2 linked regions of the Urbifossiella limnaea genome follow. The protein of the gene in region 1 interacts with the protein of each later gene in a pairwise test. Links are inferred from orthologs where the notes say so. Each region holds a gene or a part of one and is shown in the gene's direction. Other genes may lie near its edges.

The links.
Region 2: the proteins of ETAA1_RS15670 (region 1) and ETAA1_RS13140 interact in binary tests that used the Escherichia coli proteins (3 or more experiments, as listed by UniProt). The link is inferred for Urbifossiella limnaea from one-to-one orthologs.

What each region holds. Positions count from the first base shown.
Region 1 is NZ_CP036273.1:3,816,275-3,827,915, forward strand. What follows is about bases 2-2,895. They hold ETAA1_RS15670 (glutamate-5-semialdehyde dehydrogenase), read left to right. Parts: upstream 2-752; coding sequence 753-2,039; downstream 2,040-2,895. Other genes in these bases: folP (dihydropteroate synthase), read left to right, coding at 2-734; ETAA1_RS15675 (HEAT repeat domain-containing protein), read left to right, coding at 2,057-2,895. Outside these bases: more of folP, read left to right, coding at 1-1; more of ETAA1_RS15675, read left to right, coding at 2,896-3,421; ETAA1_RS15680 (LysR family transcriptional regulator), read right to left, coding at 3,422-4,303; selA (L-seryl-tRNA(Sec) selenium transferase), read left to right, coding at 4,373-5,755; ETAA1_RS15690 (DUF1802 family protein), read right to left, coding at 5,701-6,282; ETAA1_RS15695 (hypothetical protein), read left to right, coding at 6,459-6,683; ETAA1_RS15700 (hypothetical protein), read right to left, coding at 6,687-7,541; ETAA1_RS15705 (hypothetical protein), read left to right, coding at 7,795-9,750; ETAA1_RS15710 (menaquinone biosynthetic enzyme MqnA/MqnD family protein), read left to right, coding at 9,884-10,702; mqnC (cyclic dehypoxanthinyl futalosine synthase), read left to right, coding at 10,662-11,641. UniProt on the Escherichia coli protein: Catalyzes the NADPH-dependent reduction of L-glutamate 5-phosphate into L-glutamate 5-semialdehyde and phosphate. The product spontaneously undergoes cyclization to form 1-pyrroline-5-carboxylate.
Region 2 is NZ_CP036273.1:3,207,662-3,219,251, forward strand. The notes cover bases 4,500-7,342. They hold ETAA1_RS13140 (sulfate/molybdate ABC transporter ATP-binding protein), read left to right. Parts: upstream 4,500-5,310; coding sequence 5,311-6,375; downstream 6,376-7,342. Other genes in these bases: ETAA1_RS13135 (formylglycine-generating enzyme family protein), read right to left, coding at 4,500-5,179; ETAA1_RS13145 (hypothetical protein), read left to right, coding at 6,590-7,036; ETAA1_RS13150 (DUF1559 domain-containing protein), read left to right, coding at 7,067-7,342. Also shown: ETAA1_RS13125 (glycosyltransferase family 4 protein), read right to left, coding at 1-729; ETAA1_RS13130 (glycosyltransferase), read right to left, coding at 740-4,036; more of ETAA1_RS13135, read right to left, coding at 4,106-4,499; more of ETAA1_RS13150, read left to right, coding at 7,343-8,041; ETAA1_RS13155 (hypothetical protein), read left to right, coding at 8,158-9,168; ETAA1_RS13160 (ExbD/TolR family protein), read right to left, coding at 9,180-9,806; ETAA1_RS13165 (ExbD/TolR family protein), read right to left, coding at 9,803-10,534; ETAA1_RS13170 (MotA/TolQ/ExbB proton channel family protein), read right to left, coding at 10,527-11,252; ETAA1_RS13175 (elongation factor G), read right to left, coding at 11,418-11,590. UniProt on the Escherichia coli protein: Part of the ABC transporter complex CysAWTP involved in sulfate/thiosulfate import. Responsible for energy coupling to the transport system.

The sequences.
Region 1 (11,641 bases):
TTGCCGCGGAAGGCGCGAATATCCTCGACATCGGCGGCGAATCGACGCGCCCCGGCGCCCCGGCCGTGAGCGGAGCCGACGAACTGGCCCGCGTCCTGCCCGTTGTCGCCGGGCTGGCGAAACGGGCCGCCCTACCCCTCTCGGTGGACACGACCAAGGCCGAAGTCGCCCGCCGCTGCATGTACGCCGGCGCTTCCATCATCAACGACGTGTCCGGCCTGACGGCCGACGCCGACATGCCGGGCGTGGTCGCGGCGACGGGGGCGGGCGTGGTCGTGATGCACATGCAGGGCACGCCGAGGACGATGCAGCAGAATCCGGTCTACGGCGACGTCGTGGGCGAGGTCGCGGGGTATCTCGAAGCGCGGTTGCACGCCCTCGCCGCGGTCGGTATCTCCCCGGACGCGGTCTGCCTCGACCCGGGCATCGGCTTCGGGAAGACGCTCGACCACAACCTGACGCTGCTCGCCCACCTTGACGCGGTCGCCGCCCTCGGCCGGCCGGTGTGCCTGGGCGTGAGCCGCAAGAAGTTCATCGGCACGCTGTGCGGCCGCGAGCCGGCCGACCGCGCCGCAGGGTCGCTGGCTGTGGCGACGATCGCCGCCGCACGCGGGACGGCGCAAGTGCTGCGAGTTCACGACGTGGCCGCCACCCGCGATGCAGTCGTGCTTCTGGCCGCGATCAACCGTGCTCGCCGCCCGGACGTCGCCGCTGGTAGAATCACACAGCCCTGACCCGCACCCGGAAGAGCCGTGACCGCCGTCCTCCCCGCGAAACCCGAAGCGAACCTCGACGGCCTCTGCCGCGACCTGGCCGCCCGCGCCCGCGCCGCCGCCGACGCCCTCACCTCCGTCCGCACCGACGCCAAGAACCGCTGGCTTCAAGCCGCCGCCGCCGCACTCGAATCACGCTCCGCGGAAATCCTCGCTGCCAACGCCGACGACGTGGCCGCCGCTCCCGGTTACGGCCTGAACGCCGCCGCCATCGACCGCCTGACGCTGACGCCCGCCCGCCTGAAGGCTGCGGCCGACGGGCTGCGGCAGGTGGCGGCGCTGCCCGACCCGGTGGGCGAGGTCCGCGAGGGCGGCCGGCGGCCGAACGGGCTCGAAGTGCTGAAGGTCGGGGTGCCGCTCGGCGTCGTGTTCTTCATTTACGAGAGCCGGCCGAACGTGACGGTTGACGCCGCCGGGCTGTGCGTCAAGAGCGGCAACGCGGTCATCCTCCGCGGCGGCAAGGAAGCGATTCACTCGAACACCGCCCTGCACCGCGTCCTGGCGGCCGAGCTGCCCGCGTGCGGCCTCCCGCCTGACGCCGTGCAACTGGTGCCGACCACCGACCGCGAGGCCGTCGGGCACCTGTTGCGGCTCGGCGACTTGATCGATCTGGCGATCCCGCGCGGCGGCGAGAGCCTGATCCGCCGCGTGGCTCGTGAAGCGACCATGCCGGTGCTGAAGCATTACGACGGCAACTGCCACGTCTACCTCGACGCGGCCGCCGACCCGGACATGGCCGAGCGCATCGTGGTGAACGCGAAGTGCCAGCGGCCCGGCGTCTGTAACGCGGCCGAGAGCCTGCTGGTTCACGCCGCCGTCGCCGACACCCTCCTGCCGCGCGTCGCCGCCGCGCTCCAAGCGAAGGGCGTCGAGCTGCGCGGCTGCGAGGAGACGCGAAAGCGGGTGCCGTCGGCGAAGCCCGCGACCGACGCCGACCACCGCACCGAGTTTCTCGACCTGGTGATGTCGGTGAAGGTGGTGCCCGACCTGGACGCGGCCGTGCGGCACATCAACGCCTACGGCTCGAAGCACACGGACGCCATCGTCACGAGCGACCTCGCGGCGGCGCGGCGGTTTACGGAGCGGGTTGACGCCGCGGCCGTGGTGGTGAACGCGAGCACGCGGTTCAACGACGGCTTCGAGCTGGGGCTGGGCGCGGAAATCGGCATCAGCACCGACAAGTTCCACGCCCGCGGCCCGTGCGGGCTGCGCGAACTGACGACGTACAAGTACGTCGTCACCGGCGACGGGCAGATTCGGGGATAACGGACGGAGTCGGGGTCATGCTGGCCGGCATGTTCGTACTCGTCGCCGCGGGGGGGCTGTTCTGGCTGGCGTACCGCCGGCCGCGGCCCCGGCGGTGGCTCATTCCGCGGCGCCAGCCACTCACCGCCCGCACCGCCGCCGGCCGTGGCACCCGCCCGCTTCCCACGTCCGACACCGCCGCGCTCGTCGCGGAGTTGAACCAGCCCGTCGGTCCGGACGCCGACGAACAGGCCGGCCGACGGGCCGAGGTCGCTGCGGCGCTGCGGCGCGACGGCAGGACGGACGCGCTGCCGGCCGTGATCCGCTGTGCCGACGCCGCCGCCGGCTTGCCGCGCGGGCTGCTCCTGTCCGCGGAGGCGGTCGGCTTCCCGAACTTCTCCGTGCTGCTCACCAGCCCCGCCCGCGCCGACCGGCACGCGGCGTACCGCGCCCTGGCCCGCACTGCTCGTGGCGGCCGCGACGGGGCGCTCGACGTGGCTTCACTCGTGCGGGCGGGGTTGCTCGAGAATCTGGCCGACGTGTCACCCGGCGACGCCGACCCGTGGCTCGCCGCCGCCGTGATCGAGGCCGAGCGTGCGGCCCGGCGAGCCGAACTGTGGGTGAAGCTGTTGCCGTCCGCGGAACGTGAACACGCCGGGCGGCACGTCGCCCGACTGGGGCACTCGACCGAGCGCCGACACCGCTGGCTCCGCGACGCCGGCCACCGTCTGATCGGGAACTTCCCCTCCGCCGGCGACGACGAGCAGGCCGCCACCCTTCGCGTCCTCGACGACCTACGGGTCGACGTGTCGGCACTGTTCCCGTCGCTACCGGAGCGACGCACGCCGTGGTGGGCGGACGCCGTGCGCGCCCTCCGCTGGGCACGCACCCGCGACTACGGCCCCGCCCTGGCGGAACAGGCCGAACGCCTCCTGTTCACGGCACGTCCAGGCCCGACGATCCACGCCGTGCTGACCGGCCTCCGCAACGCCCGCAGCCCGGGAGTCGAGCGCGTACTCCTCGGCGGCGCGAGGCACCCGGACGCGAACGCCCGCTGCGCGGCAGTCGCGGCGTTCGGCTGGGCCGAACCCTTCGACCGGGCCGCCGTCATCGCCGCTCTCCGAGCGGCCCGCGGCGACGCCGACGCGAACGTCCGCCGGGCCGCTGTCGCTGCACTGGCGCGGTTCGGCGAACTGGCGGCGCTGCGAGAATACGCTCAGGGGTTGCTCGCGGAAGACCCGGCCGTTCGGCAGGCGACCGCGCTGTCGGCCGCTGACGAAGGAGTGAGTTGGCTCTGGCCCGATCTCGACCTCGTGGCCGACCACGCCGACGCGGAAACGGCGCTGGCCGCCGCCGAGGCGCTGGAGCGGATGCGCGAGGCGGCGCTCGGCCTGGTCGAGTGATCAGCCCGCGCCCTTCACCACGTCCACGAACGCCCGCAGCGACGGCGGCCGGTAGCGCTGCTTGTGCCACACCGCACACAGCGTGCGTGTCGGGGTCGGCTTCGCCATAGGCCGGTAGACGCGACCCGGGTGGGCGTCGCCGACCGCGGCCATCTCGGGCACGACGGACACCCCCTGCCCGGCCGCGACCATGCCGAGCAGCGTGGCGATCTGCTCGCCGCGGCACACCACCTTCGGCTCCGCCCCGCCGCGGCGGCACAGGCTCAGCACCTGGTCGCCGAAGCAGTGAACGTCGTCGAGGAGGATGAACGGCTCGTCGAGCACGTCGGCCAGTTTCACGACGCCGCGGGCGGCGAGGCGGTGGGCCGCGGGGAGTGCAACGACCAGCGGCTCGGCGAACAGTTTCTCGACGTGCAGGTGGTCGTCTCGGACCGGCAACGCCATGACGCCCACGTCCAGCTCGCCGGCGTTGAGTGCGGCGAGGAGGTGTTCCGTCCGCTCTTCATAAATTTGGAGCTGGATCGTGGGGTTGGTCTTGGTGAAGCGCGACACCACGCCCGGCAGCAGGAACGGGGCGATGGTGGGAATGGCTCCGGCGCGGAGGCGGCCGCCCTCCCCGGAATCGCGAACGGCGCGTTCCGCCTCGCTCACGGCGGCGAGAATGCCCTGCGCCCGGCCGAGGAGTTCGCGGCCGGCGTCGGTCAGCACGACCTTGCGACCGAGGCGGTCGAACAGCCGGCGGCCGACGCCGTGCGGCTTGCCTTCGAGGCGGATGACCTGCTCGCTGAGCGTCGGCTGCGTGACCCCCTCGCGCTCCGCGGCTCGGGTGAAGCTGCCGGTCTCGGCCACGGCCACGAAGTAACGCAGCTGGTGCAGTTCCATTACGAGTCCCGATGGGAATCGGCCGAAGGATCGTTCCTACCATTGTAGCCTGGCCGATAGAACAGCGGCATGAGCAACCCGTTCCGCGACCTGCCGGCCGTCGCCCGCGTGCTCGAAACGGCCGCCGCCGTCGCGGCGCGGGCGCGGCACTCGGCCGCCGACCTGACCAAGGCGGTGCGAGATCAGCTCGACACGATTCGCGCCGCGATCGCCGCCCGCGGCGAAGCGGGCGACGTGTCTGCGGAATCGATCGCGGCCGCGGCAGTGGCGCGGCTCGACGTGGACGCGATCCCGCGACTTCGGCCCGTCATCAACGCGACCGGCGTGGTGCTACACACGAACCTCGGCCGGGCACCGCTGGCGGAAGAAGCCGCGCGCGCGGCGTTCGAGGCCGGCCGCGGCTACCTGAACCTTGAACTCGACCTGGCCTCCGGCAAGCGCGGCTCGCGGCAGGACGCCGTGCGCGACGGCATTCGCGCCGTCACCGGCGCGGAGGCGGCGACGGCCGTGAACAACTGCGCGGCCGCGACGGTCATCGTGCTGCGGGCCGTCGCCGCCGGGCGCGAAGTGATCGTTTCGCGCGGCCAGTTGATCGAGATCGGCGGCGGCTTCCGGATCCCCGACATCATGGCCGTGAGCGGGGCGACGCTTCGGGAAGTGGGCACGACGAATATCACGCGGGTGGCCGACTACGAACGCGCGATCGGGCCGAGCACCGCGGCGCTCATGCGCGTCCACACCAGCAACTACCGCGTTCGTGGGTACACCAAAGCGGTCGGACTTGATGAACTCGTGGCAGTCGGCCGCACGCGCGGGCTGCCGGTGATCGACGACGCCGGCAGCGGGCAGTCACTCGATCTGGCGCCGTTCGGCCTCCCCGGCGAGCCGCTCGTCTCGGCCGGCATCGCGGCCGGGACTGATCTCGTGCTGTTCAGTGGCGACAAGCTCCTCGGCGGACCGCAGGCTGGGATTATCGCCGGTCGCGCCGACCTGATCCGACGGATCGAGGCCGACCCGCTGATGCGGGCGTTTCGGCTCGACAAGATGACGCTCGCGGCGCTCGAAGTCACGCTGCGGCTGTACCGCGACCCAACCCGCGCCCGCCGCGACATCCCCGTGCTGCGGATGTTGACGACGCCACTTCCCGACTTGACGGCACGGGCTGAGCGCTTCGCGGAACGGCTTCGCGGAGTCGGTGTGCAGGCGGATGTGCAAGCGGACGTGGCTTATGTCGGCGGCGGGTCCCTCCCCGATGTCGCGGTGCCGACCGCGGTGGTCGCGGTCCACACGGCGAACGAAGCGGAGTTGGCGGCGCGGCTGCGTGGCGGGTCGCCTGGAGTCGTGGGGCGGATCCAGGGCGGGCGGTTGCTGCTCGACCTGCGGACGGTTTTCGAGCGTCAGGAGGACGAATTGCTGTCCGCGATCAGGGTCGCGTTCACCTTCGCCGAGTAGGCCGCGAACGCCGTGTCACTGAGTACAGGCGTCGCCCCGTCGGTCGGGACGTCGTCCACGAGTTCGACCCACGTCTTGCAGCCGGCGTACTCGGGCCGCTCAGGCACCTCCACCGGCGCGGGCAGTGCCGCCACCCGCACCGTCAGCACGAACAGCCCCGGCGAGCGGTAGTGGAAGCGCTGACGGACGGTGTCGGCAGTCCAGCCGTGGAGGCCGTCGAGGGCCAAGGCGTGGTCTAGTTCAGAGACCTTCCGCACGGCGGTCACTTCGGCCAGGTGCGTGAAGCGGAGCACTCCACCGCCCGGCCGGTCGGCCTCGGCGGCGTCCAGCAACGGCAGCAACTCGGACTTGATGCCGGTGCGGTGCTGCTCGTGGAAGTGCGTCGGGAGGAGCAGAAATCGCTCATGCTCGGGGCGGAATTCGCCGGCGGTTTCGGCTATGCCGCCTTTGCGGAGGATGACGGCCTGCCGCCCCTCGGCGAGCGCCCGGCAGATGACTGCCCACTCCTTGAACGCCACCGTCGCCATCGCCCGCCCCCGCTGCCGGACCGCTTGACCACCCGACACATCTTACCGGGCCGGTCGCCGGAATCGCCCAGTCCCGCCATCCGGACTGAAGCAGCCGGGTGCGGCAGGTCGAAAGGAGGGATGAGCTACGGGTTCGGCTCGCGTAGCCGAGCCCCGGCAGGATCACGGAGGTTCGTATGGTCACCCGGCTCCGCCTCTACACACCGCCGAGCGAGGAAGTCACGGAGCGGCCCGGCCCCGAGGTCCGCGTCCGCCTCGCCGACCTGCTCCCCGTCGCGGCCATGGCCCAGCGGATGAACTACGTCTGGATCAACGACTTCCTCGACGACGAGGTCATGGTCAGCCACGACCTGTACGAGGTGATGCAGGCCTTCCGCCCGAGCCAGCCGTCGAGCGCGTGACGGCTACTCCTCGTCGTCTTTCTTCAGGATGTCCGGCTTGCCGAACTGGCTGAGGTCGATGCTCCCCCGGAGCTCGCCCTCGGCCAGCCGTATCCGCTGCTCCAGTTCCTTCAACTTCCCCGTGATCACGTCCAGCTTCGTCTTGAGGTCGTCGCGCTGGTTCGGCTTCGGCACCTCGGGGTAGCCGAGCTGTCGCTGCAGCGCGGAGAACAGGTACACCGGCTCCCGCCCGCGGCTCGCCTTGCCGATCTTCCCCTCCTTGACGCCGAAAACCGGCGGCACCGGCGGCTCGTAGGTCGGCTCGCCCCGCCGCACGTCCGCGACGTACTGCTCCGACCGCAGGTACACGAGCTGCCCCAGGTCGATGACGCCCATCTGGCGGCGGGCGAAGGCGACGAACTCCTTCCACACCGGGTCGTAGTGCGGGTCGAGGGCCATCGCGTCGAGCGCGGGGTTGTAGCCGAGGCGGTTACGGGTGACCGTCTCGAACTGGTAGACGAAGAGCCCGGCCTGCGACACGGCGGCGGCCTTGTACGCCGCCTCGCGCTCCAGCACCAGGAAGGCCGTACGCATCTCGAACTTCTGCCCGGCCGTCTCCGCCTGCGTGACGACGAACGTCTGGAACGGCGTGAAGTAGTGCGGCAGCTTGGCGAAGCCGCTGCCGACGTGGCCGCTGTGCTTCAGCTCGGTGACGAGGAACTGCACCGCGAACGGCAGGCGGGTGGTGGTGAGCAGTTCGTCGTGGGCGGCGAGCAGGATGTCCTGCACCGGCAGGTTCTCGCCGAGCCGCTCGCGGACGGTGTGGAACAGGTGCGCCTGTTCGACATACTCCTCGCGGTCGAGCACGGGGGTGGTCATGCCTTTCAGGATACGGCGGGGCGGCGTGACGCGGAAAGTCGGGTCGCACCGGCGGCGCCCGGCGTGCCGGTCGGCGCGGTTCCGGGCGTGGCGCGGGTTGCGCGGCGGGGAGAGCGCGGGAGGTTGCGCGGTTCGGGCCGGATTGCCTGTTGCAGGTGTGGCCCGTGGTGAAAACTAGCAGCAGCATCCGGCGGTCGGTCGCTCAGAGACCGCGGCCGGACGATCTTCCAGACGAGCGCCGCGGGAGTTCACCATGAGGACGTGGGTGGTGGCAGGGCTGCTGGCCGCGGCCGGCCTGATCGGAAGCGGGGGCGACGCCGAGGCCGGGCACGTCGGCGCGTGCCGGTTCCCGCGCGCGTGCGTCAGCCCCGACCAGTGCGTCCCCGACGCCTGCGCCCCGGCCGTGCAGTTCCAGACGGTCGTGGAGCAGTGCCAGAAGGTGTGTTACCGGCCCGTCTACAAGACGTGCTACCAGCCGGAGCAGTACACGACGTACCGCACCGTGCAGGAGACGACCTGCCACGCCGAGAAGTACACCGTCACCCGCCCGGTGGTCGAATACTTCGACACCGTTCGCTGCTACACCGTCCAGAAGCCGGTCTACGAGACGCACCTCCAGGAGCAGCGGCACACGGTCATGCGGCCGGTGACTCGGACGTTCCAGGTCGAGGTGCCGTACGTCACCATGCGGCCGGTGTACGAGCAGCACGTCCGCGAGGTGGCCCACACGGTGATGCGGCCGCAGGTGACCGAGTTCCAGGTCGCCATACCGTACACGACGCGGCGGCCGGTGTACGAGCAGCACGTCCGCACCCACAGCTACACGGTCCACCGGCCGGTGGTCGAGCAGTACCAGGTGCCGGTGCCGTACACGGTGAACCGGCCGGTGTACGAGCAGCACGTCCGCGAGATCCCGGTCACCACCTACCGCACCGAGCGCGAGTGCTACCAGGTGGCCATCCCGTACACGACCTACCGGCCGGAGTACCAGCAGCACGTCCGCGAGCACCGCTACGTGACGCACCGCACCGTGACCGAGCCGTACCAGGTGTGCGTGCCCTACACGACGTGCCGCCCGGTGTACGACACGCAGACGTACACGGTGCCGGTGACGACGTACAAGACCGAAGTCTCGTACCGCACCGAGCAGCGGGTGAGCTACGTCCAGGAGCCGGTCGTCACCGAGCGCGTCGAGAAGGTCTGCACCGGCCGCTACGAGACGGTGACGGAACACGTCCCCGGCCCGGTGGTGACCCGCTGCGTCCGGCTGCCCGGCACGTGCGTGTTCGACCCCTGCACCTGCACGAGCCACTACTGCCCGGGTCCGGTGGTGCAGCAGCAGGTGCAGTGCCCCGGCCGCACCGTGTGCCGCAAGGTGTGGGTGCCGCACGAGGAGTGCCGCGTCGTCCGCGAGTGCCGCACGGTGTGCAAGCCGGTCTGCACCACGGTCCAGGTGCCGGTGTGCCGCCAGGTCCCCTGCACGGAGTACCGCACCTGCACGCGGACCGTGTGCCGGATGGTTCACGAGCAGCACGTCCGGTACGAGACGCGGACCCGCTGCTACACCGTGCCGGAAGAGAAGGTGTGCCAGGTGCCGTACACCACGTGCCGGATGGTGCCCGAGCAGCACGTCCGCCACGAGACGCGGACCCGCTGCTACACCGTGCCCGAGCACCGCGTCCACCGGCAGTGCTTCACGACCTGCCGCATGGTCCCCGAGACGCACGTGCGGATGGTGACGCAGCAGCGCTGCTACAGCGTGCCCGAGGTGCGGACGTGCCAGGTGCCGTACACGACGTGCCGGTGGGAGTGCGAGCAGCACGTCCGCTACGAGACGCGGCGGCACTGCACGATGGTCCCCGAGACGGTCGTACGCCAGGTGCCGTACACGACCTGCCGCATGGTGCCCGAACACCACGTCCGCCGCGAGACGCGCTGCGTGGTGGATCAGGTGCCTCAGGAGATCGTCCGGCACATCCCGGTCACGACCTGCCGAATTGAGACGGAGCAGCGGCAGCAGGTCGTCCGGCAGTGCCGGGTGAACCACGTCTGCGAGGAGCGGGTGCGGTACGTGCCGCACACGACCTGCAAGGTGATCCCCGAGACGCACTGCCGCATGGTGCCGGTCACGACGTGCAGCATGGAGCCGTACACGGTGACGTACTGCGTGACGCGGTGCGTGCCGGTGTGTGCCCCGGCCTGCCCGTAAGTTGTGTGAAGTAACCGAAGCAAAGCCCGGGGACGGCCGTCCCCGGGCTTTCTCGTTGACGGTGTTGCGGTTCTCTGCCGGTCCGCGGTTCCTATCCTGACGGCTGCGACACAGCCGGGAAGGACCGGGAGCGATGGCCACCACCCTCCGCGTCGGCGCGGTCAACTACCTGAACACGAAGCCGCTCGTCGAACGACTCCCCGAGTTCGCCCCGCGCATCGACCTGTCGTTCGCCCTGCCGAGCCGCCTCGCCGACCAACTCGCCCGCGGCGACATCGACGTCGGCCTCATCCCCGTGGTCGAGTACTTCCGCGGTCCCGGCTACTCGTTCGTCCCCGGCATCGCCATCGGCTCGCGCGGGCCGGTGCTCAGCGTCACGCTGTTCAGCCGCGTTCCGTGGGCCGACGTCCGCAGCGTATCGCTCGACGAGGGCTCGCGCACGAGCGCCGCCCTCACGCAAATCCTGCTGCGGAAGCGGTACGGCGTCCGCCCGCGGGTCGAGCCGCTGCCGATCGACGCCCCCGCCGACGACCTCACCACCGACGCCGTGCTCCTTATCGGCGACCGGGCGATGCGGGCCTGCCTGCCGGGCTACCGCTTCGCGTACGACCTCGGTGCGGAGTGGGCCGACTGGACCGGGCTGCCGTTCGTCTACGCCCTGTGGGCCGTCCGCCCCGGCGTCGACCTCGGCGACGCGGGAGCCGCCTTCCACGCCGCGAAGGAAGCGGGCCTGGCCGCGGCCGGGGCCATCGCCCAGCGTGAGGCGGCGGGGCTGGGGCTCGACCCCGGCTTCTGCCGCCGCTACCTCGAAACTGTAATCCGCTACGACCTCGGCCCGCGGGAGCTCGCCGGGATGGCGAAGTTCCACGACCTCGCGGCCGAACTCGGGCTCGCGCCGAAGGGGGCTACCGGTGTCCGCCAGCATCGACCGGATCTTGTCGAAAGCCGTTGACGGCGGCCGGCTCACGCCCGACGAGGGCGTCGAGCTGTTCCGCAGCCGCGACCTGCTGAAGCTCGGCCGGGCCGCGCACGCGGTCTGCTCGCGGCTCCACCCGGAGCCGTACCGCACGTACAACATCGACCGCAACATCAACTACACGAACGTCTGCGCCGCGGTCTGCGACTTCTGCTCGTTCTACCGCAAGACCGGCGACGCCGACGCCTACGTGCTGTCGCGCGAGGAACTGTACCGCAAGATCGAAGAGACCATCGCCCTCGGCGGCGACCAGGTGCTGATGCAGGGCGGGATGCACCCGTCGCTGAAGCTCGAATGGTATGAGGAGCTGCTGAGCGACCTCCGCGCCCGCTTCCCGGCAGTGAACCTGCACGCTTTCAGTCCGCCGGAGCTGTGGCACTTCCACAAGTTGAACAAGCTTCCACTGCGCGAGGTGCTGTCGCGCCTGAAGGCAGCCGGGCTCGGCAGCATCCCCGGCGGCGGCGGCGAAATCCTCGTGGACCGCGTCCGCAAGGCCATCACCAAGAACAAGGCGCTGACGGACGAGTGGCTCGAAGTGATGCGGGTGTGGCACGAGTTGGGCGGCCGGTCGAGCTGCACGATGATGTTCGGGCACGTCGAAACGGACGCCGAGCGCGTCGAGCACCTGCTGCGCCTGCGGCAGCTCCAGGACGAAACCAGCGGCTTCACCGCGTTCATCTGCTGGACGATGCAGCCGGGACACAGGATGACGCAGCAGCCCGAGGCGGGGGCGTTCGAGTACCTGCGCACGCAGGCGATCAGCCGGCTGATCCTCGACAACGTCCCGAACATCCAGTCGTCGTGGGTCACACAGGGGGCGAAGATCGGGCAAGTCGCCCTGTTCTACGGGGCGAACGACATGGGCTCCCTGATGATCGAGGAGAACGTCGTCGCGTCGGCCGGCACGGTCCACTA
Region 2 (11,590 bases), 600 kb from region 1 along the record:
GTTCAGCACCGTGACCGGGTGCGGTTCGAGCGACAGGAACGCGCCGCGGCGGCGGCCGTCGCGGTTGTTGCGGGTGGGGATGTCGCGCAGGGTCAGCGGCACGCCGACGGCCGCGAACGACTCGGCGACCCCGACCGCGGCCTGCTGGAGGCCGGAGACGTAGCGGAACAGGCCGAGCAGGTTCACGCCGTCGCCGCGGGCCGGGGGGAGGTCGCGCGGCAGCGTGGCGCGGCGGAGCCATCCGCTCTGGACGCCGTACTTCGCGGTGAGCCACTGCTTGAACGGTTCCCACCCCGCGGGCGTGAGCGCGTCCGGCTGCGCGGCCTGCCACTCGGGCTGCACCAGATACGTGGCCACGAGCCCGCGGTCGGGGGTCGCGTCGAGTTCGCGGAGGTACGCGAGTAGGTCGAGCGGTTGTGCGGGGATCGCGTCCCAACCGTGGTCGGCGTGCCAGCGCAAGAACGCGCCGCGCTGCGCCGGCGTGAGGCCGAGCGGGAAGTGCGTGCGGAGGTCGTCGCGCAGCTCGTAGAGCTGCTCGCCGCGGGCCGCGTCGCCGGTGCCGGTCGGCGGGGCGCCGAGGGCGCGGGTCACCAGCTCGGTGTCGGTCAGGTCGAAGAAGTGTTCGCGCCGCTCCCCGGCGAGCGCCAGCCGGACTCGCCGGCGGGCGGCGCGCGCGCACCGGCCCAGGCGGACGAGCAGGGGTGACAGTGGGGTGACACTCGGCGACACGTCCGGCTCCTCAGGCGGCCCGCCGGGCGGCGGTGGGCGGCGCCGCGAGTGGCGTTCGAGCCCGCGGCCCCTGCCGGGCGGCGGACAGGATCACCGCGGCGTAGCGGTCGAGCATTTCGTTCTGCGTCAGGTGTAAGTCGAACGCGGCCCGCGACTCGGCGGCCATCTTCGCACGCAGGCCCGGGTTCGCGAGCACCTCGCGCATCCGCTCGGCGAGGCCGGCGGCGTCGCCGAACTCGAAGCGGAGGGCGTTCGCGCCCCAGAACACTTGCTCCGGTACGCCGTGAACGGGTGTCGAGAGAATGGGCAGCCCGAACGCCTCGGCTTCGAGTACCGCCCGGCTGAACGTCTCCATGTGGGACGTGCAGACGAACACGTCCGCGGCGCGGAGGTAGTCCGTCACACGGTCCGTCTCGGGCACCAGGTTCACCATGCCGTCGAGACAGTGGCGGCGAACCAGCTCGCGGCAGTAGTCGGCGTACGGGATGCCGCTGCGGAGGCCGACCAGGTCGCAGGCGAAGTCGGTACGCTCGCGCGCCAGCCGCGCCGCGGCCTCGATCAGCGTGTGCTGCCCCTTCCGCTCGCAGACCGTGCCGACGGCGAGGAAGCGGACGGGGCCGGCGGGAAGTTTCCGGACCGGCGGGAAGGCAGCCGGGTCGAGCCCGTTGTGGATCACGCGGACGTTGCCGCGCGTGTTCAGGTGTGTGAACAGCGCCGCGGTGTCGTGCGACGCGGGGATGACGCGCGCCGCCAACGCGAACGCCAGTTCGACGCGCATCCGCGCGAACGGCGGGAACAGCCGCACCAGGGTTTCCCGCGAGTAGCTTTCGTGGATGATCCACACCGCGGGGATGCCGGCCCGCGCGGCGGCTTCCACGAGCGGAAAGGTCGTCAGCGTGTTGGCGATCACCACTTCGGGGCGGTGCTGCCTCAGGACGGCGTCGGCCGTGCGGCGGGCGGCGCGGTACTCGGCGGGCGTCCACAGGCCGTCCACGAACCGGCGGCTCTGCGGCGTCTCGCGCACGTCCACGGGGATGCCGGCGTCGGCGTACACCGCCGCCCCCGGGCCGCCGAACGGCGACACGATCACGGGGGCGAGCGCGCCGCGGTCGCGCAGGCCCAGCACGATCTCGGACAGGTAGCGGGGCGCGCCCTCGGGGTTGTTCAGGTTGTGGGCCACGACCAGCGCCCTCACCGCCGGCCGCGTCGCCTCCGACGGCAGTGACAACGGGGCGTCACAGACCGGCTTCCACGGCGTGCGTTCGGAGCAGTTCGGGTTGTGGTACGGGTCGAGCAGCCGGCCGTGGGCGCGCCTCAGCGACAGGAGTTCCGACGGCAGGAACTCCGGCGGCGCGGCGCCCGTTCGCTTCAGTTCCGCACCCGGTACGACGGCGCAGCGGAGCCCGCGGCCACGCACGCGGAGCGAAAAGTCCACGTCCCACAGCGAGTGCGGGTAGCGGCGGGCGTCGAACCCGCCGAGTTGCTCGAACGTGTCGCGCCGCGTCAGGAGGCAGCGGCCGCTCACGACCGACACGGTCCGCGTCACCTCGGCGAGGAAGTAGTAGCTGATCGCGGTCGGCTCCAGCCCCGCGAACGCCGGCGCGGGGGCGATGCCGTCGCGCATCCCGGTCACGATCCCGGCGTCTATTCCGGCCCCGGTCGCGTCCACGATTCGGCCGCCGACGGCGCCGACGCCGGGAATTCGGAGGTTCGCTACGAGCCGCGACAGCCAGCGCGGGTCGGTCGGTTCGCAGCCGGCTTCGAGGAACAGGAGTAGGTCTTCCGTGCGGCCCGCGGCCATGCGGTTGAGCCGCTCGGCGGGCGGGTCGCGGTCGATCACCAGGTAGTCGGTGAAACCGCGGTACGCCGTCGTCTGCCGCAGCGCTCGCACCGTGCGCCGGGCAGCCTCGGCCTCGCCGCTCACGACCACCGCCACACTCGGGCCGTCGTCGGGGCCGTCGAGCGCGAGCACCGGCAGCCCCAACTTCGTGGCGAACGGCGGGACGTACAGCTCGGCGGCGATGCCCCGGCGGGTGAGTGCCTCTTCCACGGCCCGGCGGCCGGAGGTGTGGACGTAGGTCTTCACGCCCGCGGCCGTCGCCGTGGAGTCGGGCAGCGACCGCCAGTGGTACAGCACCTGCGGAATGTGCTCGACCCGGTCCGTGCGCTCGGTCACGCGCAGGAGGAGGTCGTGGTCCTGCGAACCCTCGAACCCGGGGCGGAAGCGGCCGGCGGCCTCGAAGACGCTGCGGCGGATCGTCGTGAAGTGGTTGACGTAGTTGTAACTCAGGAGCAGTTCCGGCGACCAGGCCGGCTTGAACTGCGGGTCGTAGCGGCGGCCGGCGGCGTCGGTCTTGTCCTCGTCGGAGTAGATCAGGTCGGCGTCGGGCCGCGTCTGCAACCGCTCGGCGACGGCGAACAGGGCGTGCGGCGCGAGTTCGTCGTCGTGGTCGAGGAGGCACACGAACTCGCCGGTGGCCAGGTCGGCGGCGCTGTTCGTGGCCCGGCAGATGTGTCCGTTCTCGGCCCGGCGGACGAGCTTGATGCGCGGGTCGGCCGGGAGGCGGTCCAGGTAGCGGAGCAGGTCGGGGTCGGTGGAGCCGTCGTCGGCGAGGCACAGCTCCCAGTGCGGGTACGCTTGCGCCCGCACCGACTCCACGGCCCGCCGGAGCCAGCGCGAGCCGATCCGCTTCTTGGCGTCGAGGTAGACCGGCACCAGGATGCTGAACGTCGGCCCGTGTCGGAAGCGATCGATCTCAGCGGTCATCGCCGCTTGGAGGCGCGGCGTGACGGCGGTGTTCTCGACGTAGCCGAGGTGCGGGTCGCGCGGGCGGAAGCGGCGGGCGAGCAACCGGCCCTGCACCTTCTCGCGCAGCTCGCTCGCCTTCGCCGCGGCGCGGCCCAGGCGCGCCGCCCACCTCGCCGGCGAGACGACCTCGCCGGACGCCACCGACTTCAACACCCTGCCGAGGAAGCCGGGCTGGTGCGGCGTGTCGGCCACGGTGTCGAGCGAGGCGACGGGCCGCGAGGCGAGCACGTGTTCGCCCGCGGCGAAGACCGCCACGACGGCCAGCGTGACGGCGGATTCTTCAGGGAACTGCGTTCCAAAGTTGACCCGCGCCTGCCCGCCGACGGTCACGGGCACCGGCTCGCAGCGCGTGACCGTCTCGCCGTCGAGGCGGACGTCGAAGTGGGTCGGCGGCGCGGTCGCGCCTTGCCAGTACCCGGTGACGCGGACCAGGCGCATCCCCGAGAACGGCTCGGTCACCCGCTCGACGGCGACGGACGTACTCGGCTCGGCGTCCATGCCGCGGCCCGATGGGGAAGGTTCGAGCGGGGAGGGTACAGCGCCCGCGCCGCCGCACTCAACCCCAACTCACGGCGCGTTCTTCGCGCAGCGGAAGCCGGTGTGCGTGGCGCTGCTGTCCGTCGGGTCCTTGTCGCGGGCCGACGGCAGGTAGCGCTTGCAGTACGTGTCGTCGCACAGGTACGAGCCGCCGCGGCGCACGCGCTCGGCCACGCCGTCCGGGCCGAGTACGCCGCCGTCCGGGCCGGGCGGGTTGGACCGCGGCGAGCGGGCGTAGTAGTCGGGGTCGTACCAGTCGGCGCACCACTCCCACACGTTGCCGCTCAAGTCGTGTAGCCCGTAGCCGTTCGCGGGGAAGCTGCCGACCGGGGCGACGCCGGCGTAGCCGTCCGCGCCGGTGTCGGTCTTCGGGAAGCTGCCCTGGTGGGCGTTCGCGTACCACTTGCCCTCCTGGCCCTGGTGGGCGTCGCCCCAGCAGTACGGTTTGTTCGCCAGGCCGCCGCGGGCCGCGTACTCCCACTCCGCTTCCGTGGGCAGGCGCTTGCCGGCCCAGCGGGCGTAGGCCGCGGCGTCGTCCCACGCGATCTGCACGGCGGGGAAGTTCGCTTTCCCCGTCAGGTCGGTGCCGTGTCCCTCGGGCCGGCGCCAGCACGCCCCCGGCACGTACTTCCACCACGGCGGGTAGGCCGCGGGCCACGTCCGCGGGTCGAGGGACGCCTCCGCCGCGTAGAACACCGCCGACCCCGGCACGAGCTTTTCCGGGTCCGCGCCGGGGTACTTCCGCGCGTCCGGCTTCCGCTCCGCGACGGTGACGTAGCCCGTGGCCCGCACGAAGGCCGCGAACTGGGCGTTGGTCACCTCGGTCTTGTCGAGGTAGAACGGGGCCAGCGTTACCTCGTGGGCCGGCTGCTCGTCGGCGGGGCCGTCGGCGCGGCCCATCGTGAACGTGCCGCCGGGGACGAGCACCATCTCGCCGGCCGCGTTGTCGGCGAGGCCGAGTGCGACTCGGTCCGACGGGTCCCCCGATTTAAAGCCGACCACGGAGAGGACGCCGACGAGCGCCCCCACGCCAACCACCGCGACGATCAGGAGCCACGACAGCCTCTTCGGCTGCGGCTGCGGCGACTTCGGACGGCGCGACATGGGTGCGGCCCGGAGGACGGGTGTGGCAGATTGCCGACTAATCTGATAAATCAACCGACGAATTCGGCTCAAGCCGCGGTCCGGTTCGGCCGATGGTTCGGGTCAGGATACCGCGCCCGCCCCGGGAAGCCATGAGCATCACCGCCACGAACGTGAGTAAGCGGTTCGGCGAGTTCGTCGCCCTCGACGGCGTTTCGGTCGAGTGCCCCGCCGGGGAGTTGGTGGCGCTGCTCGGCCCGAGCGGCTCCGGCAAGACGACGCTCCTGCGGATCATCGCCGGGCTCGAAGTCGCCGACAGTGGCAGCGTGCATCACGAGGCGGAAAACATCACGCACCGCTCCGCGAAGGACCGGCACGTCGGCTTCGTGTTCCAGCACTACGCCCTGTTCCGGCACATGACCGTGTTCGAGAACGTGGCCTTCGGCCTCCGCGTGCGGAAGTGGCCGGAGGAGAAGGTGCGCGACCGGGTGATGAAGCTGCTGAACCTCGTCCGCCTGCCGGAGAAGGCCGAGCGCTACCCCGCGGCTCTGTCCGGCGGGCAGCGGCAGCGGATCGCGCTGGCACGGGCGCTGGCCCCGGAACCGAAGGTGCTGCTTCTCGACGAGCCGTTCGGGGCGCTCGACGCCAAGGTCCGCACCGAGCTGCGCCACTGGCTGAGGCAGTTCCACGACGAGTCGCACGTCACCAGCATCTTCGTGACGCACGACCAGGAAGAGGCGTTCGAGGTGGCCGACCGCGTAGTCGTGATGAACAAGGGGAAGATCGAGCAGGTCGGCAGCCCGATCGAGGTGTTCGAGCACCCCGCGAACGCCTTCGTGATGGACTTCCTGGGCAACGTGAACAAGCTGCCGGTGCGCGTGGAGGGCGGCCGGGCGCTGTTCGGCGAGAAGCACCGGGTCGAACTGCCGGGCAAGCTGTTCGAGCAGGCCGACGGCCACGCCGACGCCTACATCCGGCCGCACGAGTTGGACATCTCGCGCACCGCGGACGCCGGCAACTGCATGTCCGCGGAGGTGGTCCACATCAACCCGGCCGGTTCGGTCGTGAAGGTGCGGCTGCTCGCGGAGGACTTCGGGCTGATGCTCAACGTCGATCTGCCGCTGGAGCGATACCGGCAGCTCGGCCTCCAGGCGCGGGAGGCGGTGTACGTCACACCAAAGTCAGCGACCATCTTCACGCCCGACTACGCGATCTAGCACGGAAGTCGATTCACTTTGGCGGACGCTTGCGGCTTCGCGTTCGGCGAAGCCGCAAGCGTCCGCTTCGGCTTATAAACCTCTTTGAAATCAGAATTTGCACCATTCACATCGGTAAAGTCAAAATTCCCGCTGGACGTGTCCCGATTAGGCCGATAGAGTTGCTACACGACCAAGTTGATGATTCTGGTCGTGTTTATGATCGGAGGCCGTCGTGACCGTCGCCGCGTTTCGCTCCCCGCCGCCACTCCGTCGCATCCTCGCGGGCTTCGTCGCCTGTGCCGGCGTGACCTTCACCGGCTGCGGCACTAAGGGGCCGGAGCTGTACCAGGTGAAGGGCACGGTTCTCGTCAACAAGAAGGCCGCTGAACACGCCACGGTCGTACTTCACCCGGTGAACCCGGCCACGCCCGACGCACCGAAGCCGCGCGGCAAGGTGAACGCCGACGGCTCCTTCACCCTCACGACGCACACCGTCGGCGACGGCGCCCCGGCCGGCGAGTACCGCGTCACGGTCGAGCAGTGGCTCGCCGGTGCCCGGTCCGACGACCCGCCGGCGAACCGCCTGCCGGCGAAGTACGCCGACCCGAACACGTCCGGCCTCACCGCCACGATCTCCGCCGGGGCGACCGAACTCAAGGCCATCGAGATCACCCGCTAACAGCACCCCGCCCCCGAACCGGAGACACGAATGCCCCGCCTTGCCCGGACCCGCCGCGGGTTCACGCTCATCGAACTGCTGGTGGTGATCGCCATCATCGCCATCCTCATCGGCCTGCTACTGCCGGCCGTGCAGAAGGTGCGTGAGGCCGCCGCCCGCGCCAAGTGCCAGAACAACCTCAAGCAGCTCGGCCTCGGGCTGCACGCCTACCACGACGCGAACAGCGGCCTGCCGGCGAACATCCGGCCGGACGCCGTCAGCACCGTCCGCGTCCGCTGGCTCACCTACGTCCTGCCGTACATCGAACAGGCACCGCTGTTCCAGCAGGCCAACCTGAACCAGAACTGGCACCTCCAGCCGGCGGTGTTCGGCGTCAAGCTCAACGTCGTCGAGTGCCCGTCGGCCCCGAACGGGCAGGTCGTCGACGGCGCGCCGGACACGTCTCCGCAATGGACGTCGATCGTGGCCAACGGCGACTACGCCGGCTTCTACGGCGTGTCGCCGGAACTGGTGACTGTCGCCGGGCTGAGCGCGACGACGGCGCGGGCCGACAACGGCGCCATCTCGAAGACGATTAAGCTGTCCTTCGGCTCGTTCACGGACGGCCTCTCGAACACGCTCCAGCTGACGGAGTCGGCCGGCCGCCCGGACATCTACCGCAACGGCAAGCTGGTGGTGAAGGCGAACGGCGGCACGCGGGTGAACGGCGGCGGCTGGTGCCGGCCCGCGAGCGAGTTGAACATCCTCCGCGGCTCGGACGCCAGCGGCACCACGGCCCCGGGCACGTCGGCGATCAACGTGACCAACGGCATCCAGCTGAACGGTTACCCCGACCCGTTCTACAACACGGACGGCACCGGGCAGATTTACAGCTTCCACACCGGCGGGGTGAACGCCCTGCTCGGCGACGGCAGCGTACGGTTCCTGAAGTCCGGCGCGCCGATCGCAACGGTCGCCGCGCTGGTCAGCCGCAACGGCGGTGAGACGGGCTCGAACCTGGATTGAGCAGACGCGCCGGTCCGCCGCAGCGCCCGGGGTGTGTTCCCCGGGCGTTCGCGTTTGCATCGGCCGGCCCGGCGTGTACGCTGGTAGGTGACCCCAATCGGGCCGGAGGTTCCGTCATGCCCCCCACCCCCGCCGCGAAGCCGGACCGCCGCCCGCCGCTCGACCCCGACCGCGAGTTCCGCGGCCCGCCGGAGGAGGAGTTCTGGGAGCGCTACAACCGCCGCCTCGAATTCCCGCTCTCCGCCGTCGCCGCCGTCCTGCTCCACGTCGCCGTCGCGGCGTTCGTGATCTTCCTGTTCGTCAAGGTCATGGGTGCCGGCCCCGACCGCTCCGCGGTCCCCGTGTCCCTCGTGGACCTGGGCGGCGACGACGACATCGGCCTGGGGTCGAAGGGGTCCGGCGGCACGACCGACGACATCAAGGAAGGCGAGAACCAGTTCAAGGCCCAGAAGAACGAACTGCCGACGCCCGAGCAACTGGCGCAGGCCGAGGTGGCCATGAAGCGCGTCCTGCTCGACGACGCGGGGACGCTGCCGGTCGCCGCCGCGAACCGGGCCGCGTTCGCCAAGTCGGACGAGGAGTTGCTGAAGAAGATTCTCGGCAGCCGCAAGGGCGACGGGCCGGGCGACGGCAAGGGGAACACCGGCGAGGCGGGGAAGGGGCCCGGCGGCTCCGGCGCCGACTCGACCCGCGCCCGCTCCCTCCGCTGGGTGCTCCGCTTCCAGACCAGCGACGGGCACGACTACGTCAACCAGTTGGCGGCGATGGGGGCGACGATCCTGGTGCCGCTGCCGCCGGAGAACAAGCAGTGTCTGCACTTCAGCGACCTGCGAACGCCGAACCCGCGGATGGCGACCGACGACGACCTGAAGTCGCTCTCGGGCCAGATCAAGTTCAGCGATACGCGGCCGGGGTCGGTGGCCGGCGTGTGCGCGGTGCTGCGGGTGACGCAGCCGGCGCAGTCGTTCTGGGCGTTCTTCCCGCGCGGGCTGGAGGACGACCTGTCGCGGAAGGAACTGGCCTACCGCAACCGCCGGGCGGAGGACATTGAGGAGACGATTTTCAAGGTGATTGTCCGCGGCGGCAGCTACGACCTGGTCGTGGTGGACCAGACGCCGAAGCGGTGACCACTCGATAATTATCGCACGGGTCGCGGCCGCAGCAGCACGTTGTGGACGCCGTTCCCCTTGGCCGCGTCCAGGATCGTCGTCTGGACGCCCCACGGCACGTCGGTGTCGAGGTCGAACAGCATCTCGCTGCGGCCGGTCTTGTTCATCACGTCCTTCATGCGGCCTTGCAGCTGCTCGATCGGCACCGCCTCCTTCTCCAGCTTCACCGCCACCTTCTCGCCCTCCATCGCCGCCGACACGATGAACACCTTGTCGCGGATGTCCTTCAGGTTCACTTTCGGCACCGCGGCGCCCTTGTCCTCTGGCGCCGTCTCCGGGATCGAAATCGACCGCTCCAGCGACTCGTAGCTGATGGTGAGGATGAAGAAGATCAGCAGCACGAGGCACACGTCGATGAGCGGGTTCATGTCGAGGTGCGTCTCGTCGGCCTCGGCGTGGCCGTGGTCCTCCTGCTCGGCCGCGGCCTCGGCGAAGACGGGGTGCAGCTCCAACTGCGTCCACGTCGTCTCGCCCGGCCCGCGGACCTCGTCGGTCGGCAGCCACACGCCGTCCGCCAGCCCGGCTGCAATCTCCTGGGCCGACGGCACCGAGGCCGCGGTCGGCGAGCCCTCCTGGCGGACGTGCCACGTACTCATCCCGGGGGTGCCTCGTTCACGGTCGCGTCGAAGGACTGGATGAGCCGCTTGTCGAACCGCTTCTTCAGCTCCAGTTGCATCTCGACGACGCGCTTGCTCGGCAGCGCCTTCTCGCACGCCACCTGCACGTGCGGCGGCTGCGTCGCCTCGCCGAGCAGGGCGTCGAGCGCCTTCAACGCGTCCTCGGGGCTGCCGAGCCGGGCGTACTCCGGCCGCGGGGCCGTCTTGCCGACCCGCAGCGCGTAGTACACGTCCTCCTCGGACGCCTTCTGGATGTTGATCGTGATGGCGTTGGGGTCGTTGGTCAGTGTGCCCGCGTGCTTCATGTCCGGCACGTCTACCGGCGAGAGCGCGCCCGTGGCCGAGACGATGACGAAAAACACGAGCAGCACCATGCTGATGTCGATGAGGGGGATCATGTCCACCTCGTCGTCCTCGGCCTCGCGGACCTTCCGGCCGTGGCTTTCGGGCTCGACCGGCTCCGGCAGCTCGACTTCGCCGCCCTCCGCGCCCGGGGCCGTACCCGACCCCGGCAGGTAGTCGGCGAACAGCTCCCACGTGCCGACGGTGCGCCAGTCGCGGTCGCCGCTGCCGGCGGGGCGGAGCTGGTCGGCGGCGCCCAGCCGGCCCTCGCGGACCCAGTCGGCGACGACTTGGTACGGCACGCCGCGGTAGACGGTGTTCGCCGTCACGTACCACACGTCGAGGGCCTTCGGGGCGCTAGCCACGGCTCGCCCCCCGGGCCGGGGCGCGGGCCGGCCGAGCGTCCTCCTCGTCCTCGCGCTTCTTCGGCGGGGCGAGGAGGTTCGGGTCCTTCTTGAAGTTGGTGACCAGCGCGATGAGCTTCGACCCGGCCTGCTTCGTCTTCGTCTCGAAGTTGGCGATCCACGCCTTGAACAGCACGTGGCTGAACACCAGTGGGATGGCGGTGAACAGCCCCAGCGCCGTGGCGAACAGCGCCAGGCCGATCTTCGACGAGTGCCCGCCGATGTCCTTGGCGCCGCCCTTGTTCGCCGCCTCGCCGATGGCGTTGAACGTGTTGATCATCGAGATGACGGTGAACAGCAGCCCCACCATCGTGGCGATCTTGGCGAACGCCAGGATGGTCGGCAGGAGGGCGTTGAGCCGGGGCACGATTTCCAGCTCGGTCTCGGCCGCCATGCTGCGCCGCATCGCCGCCGCACCCTGGTCCGACGCTTCGAGCCCGGCGACGAACAGGCGGCTCGGAATCAGCCCCTTTTCCTCGCGGCACATCTCGGTGGCCCCGGCGATGCCGCGCTTGCGGAGCGTCTCCTGAAAGTCGGGGAGGAAGTCGTCGAGGTCGGTGCGGGCGGTGTTGTTGAGGAGGAGCCGCCAGATCACGAGGCCGGCGCCGATCAGCGACATGATGACCAGCGGGGCGGCGAAGTACCACTCGCCGATGAAGAAGTCGGTAACCGCTTTCATGCGGGCTCACCCGGGCGGGGACGTGACGGGGGACGGCGCTGCACTTCATTATCGGAGAGCGCCACGCGGAAACAACAAGAGTCTCCCCGAGCCGGCGGCGTCAGCCGTCGGAGCCTTCCGCAAGCGCCGCAGACTACGACGGCTGACGACGCCGGCTCGGTGCGGTTACTCGTCGTCCTCGTCGTGCGCCACCTTCGCCTTGCTGACGATCTGCTGCTGCACCGCCGCCGGCACCAGGTCGTAGTGGCTCAGCTCCATCGCGTACGAGCCCTGGCCCTGAGTCATGCCGCTCAGCTGGGCGGCGTACCGCGTCACCTCCGACAGCGGGGCGCGGGCGT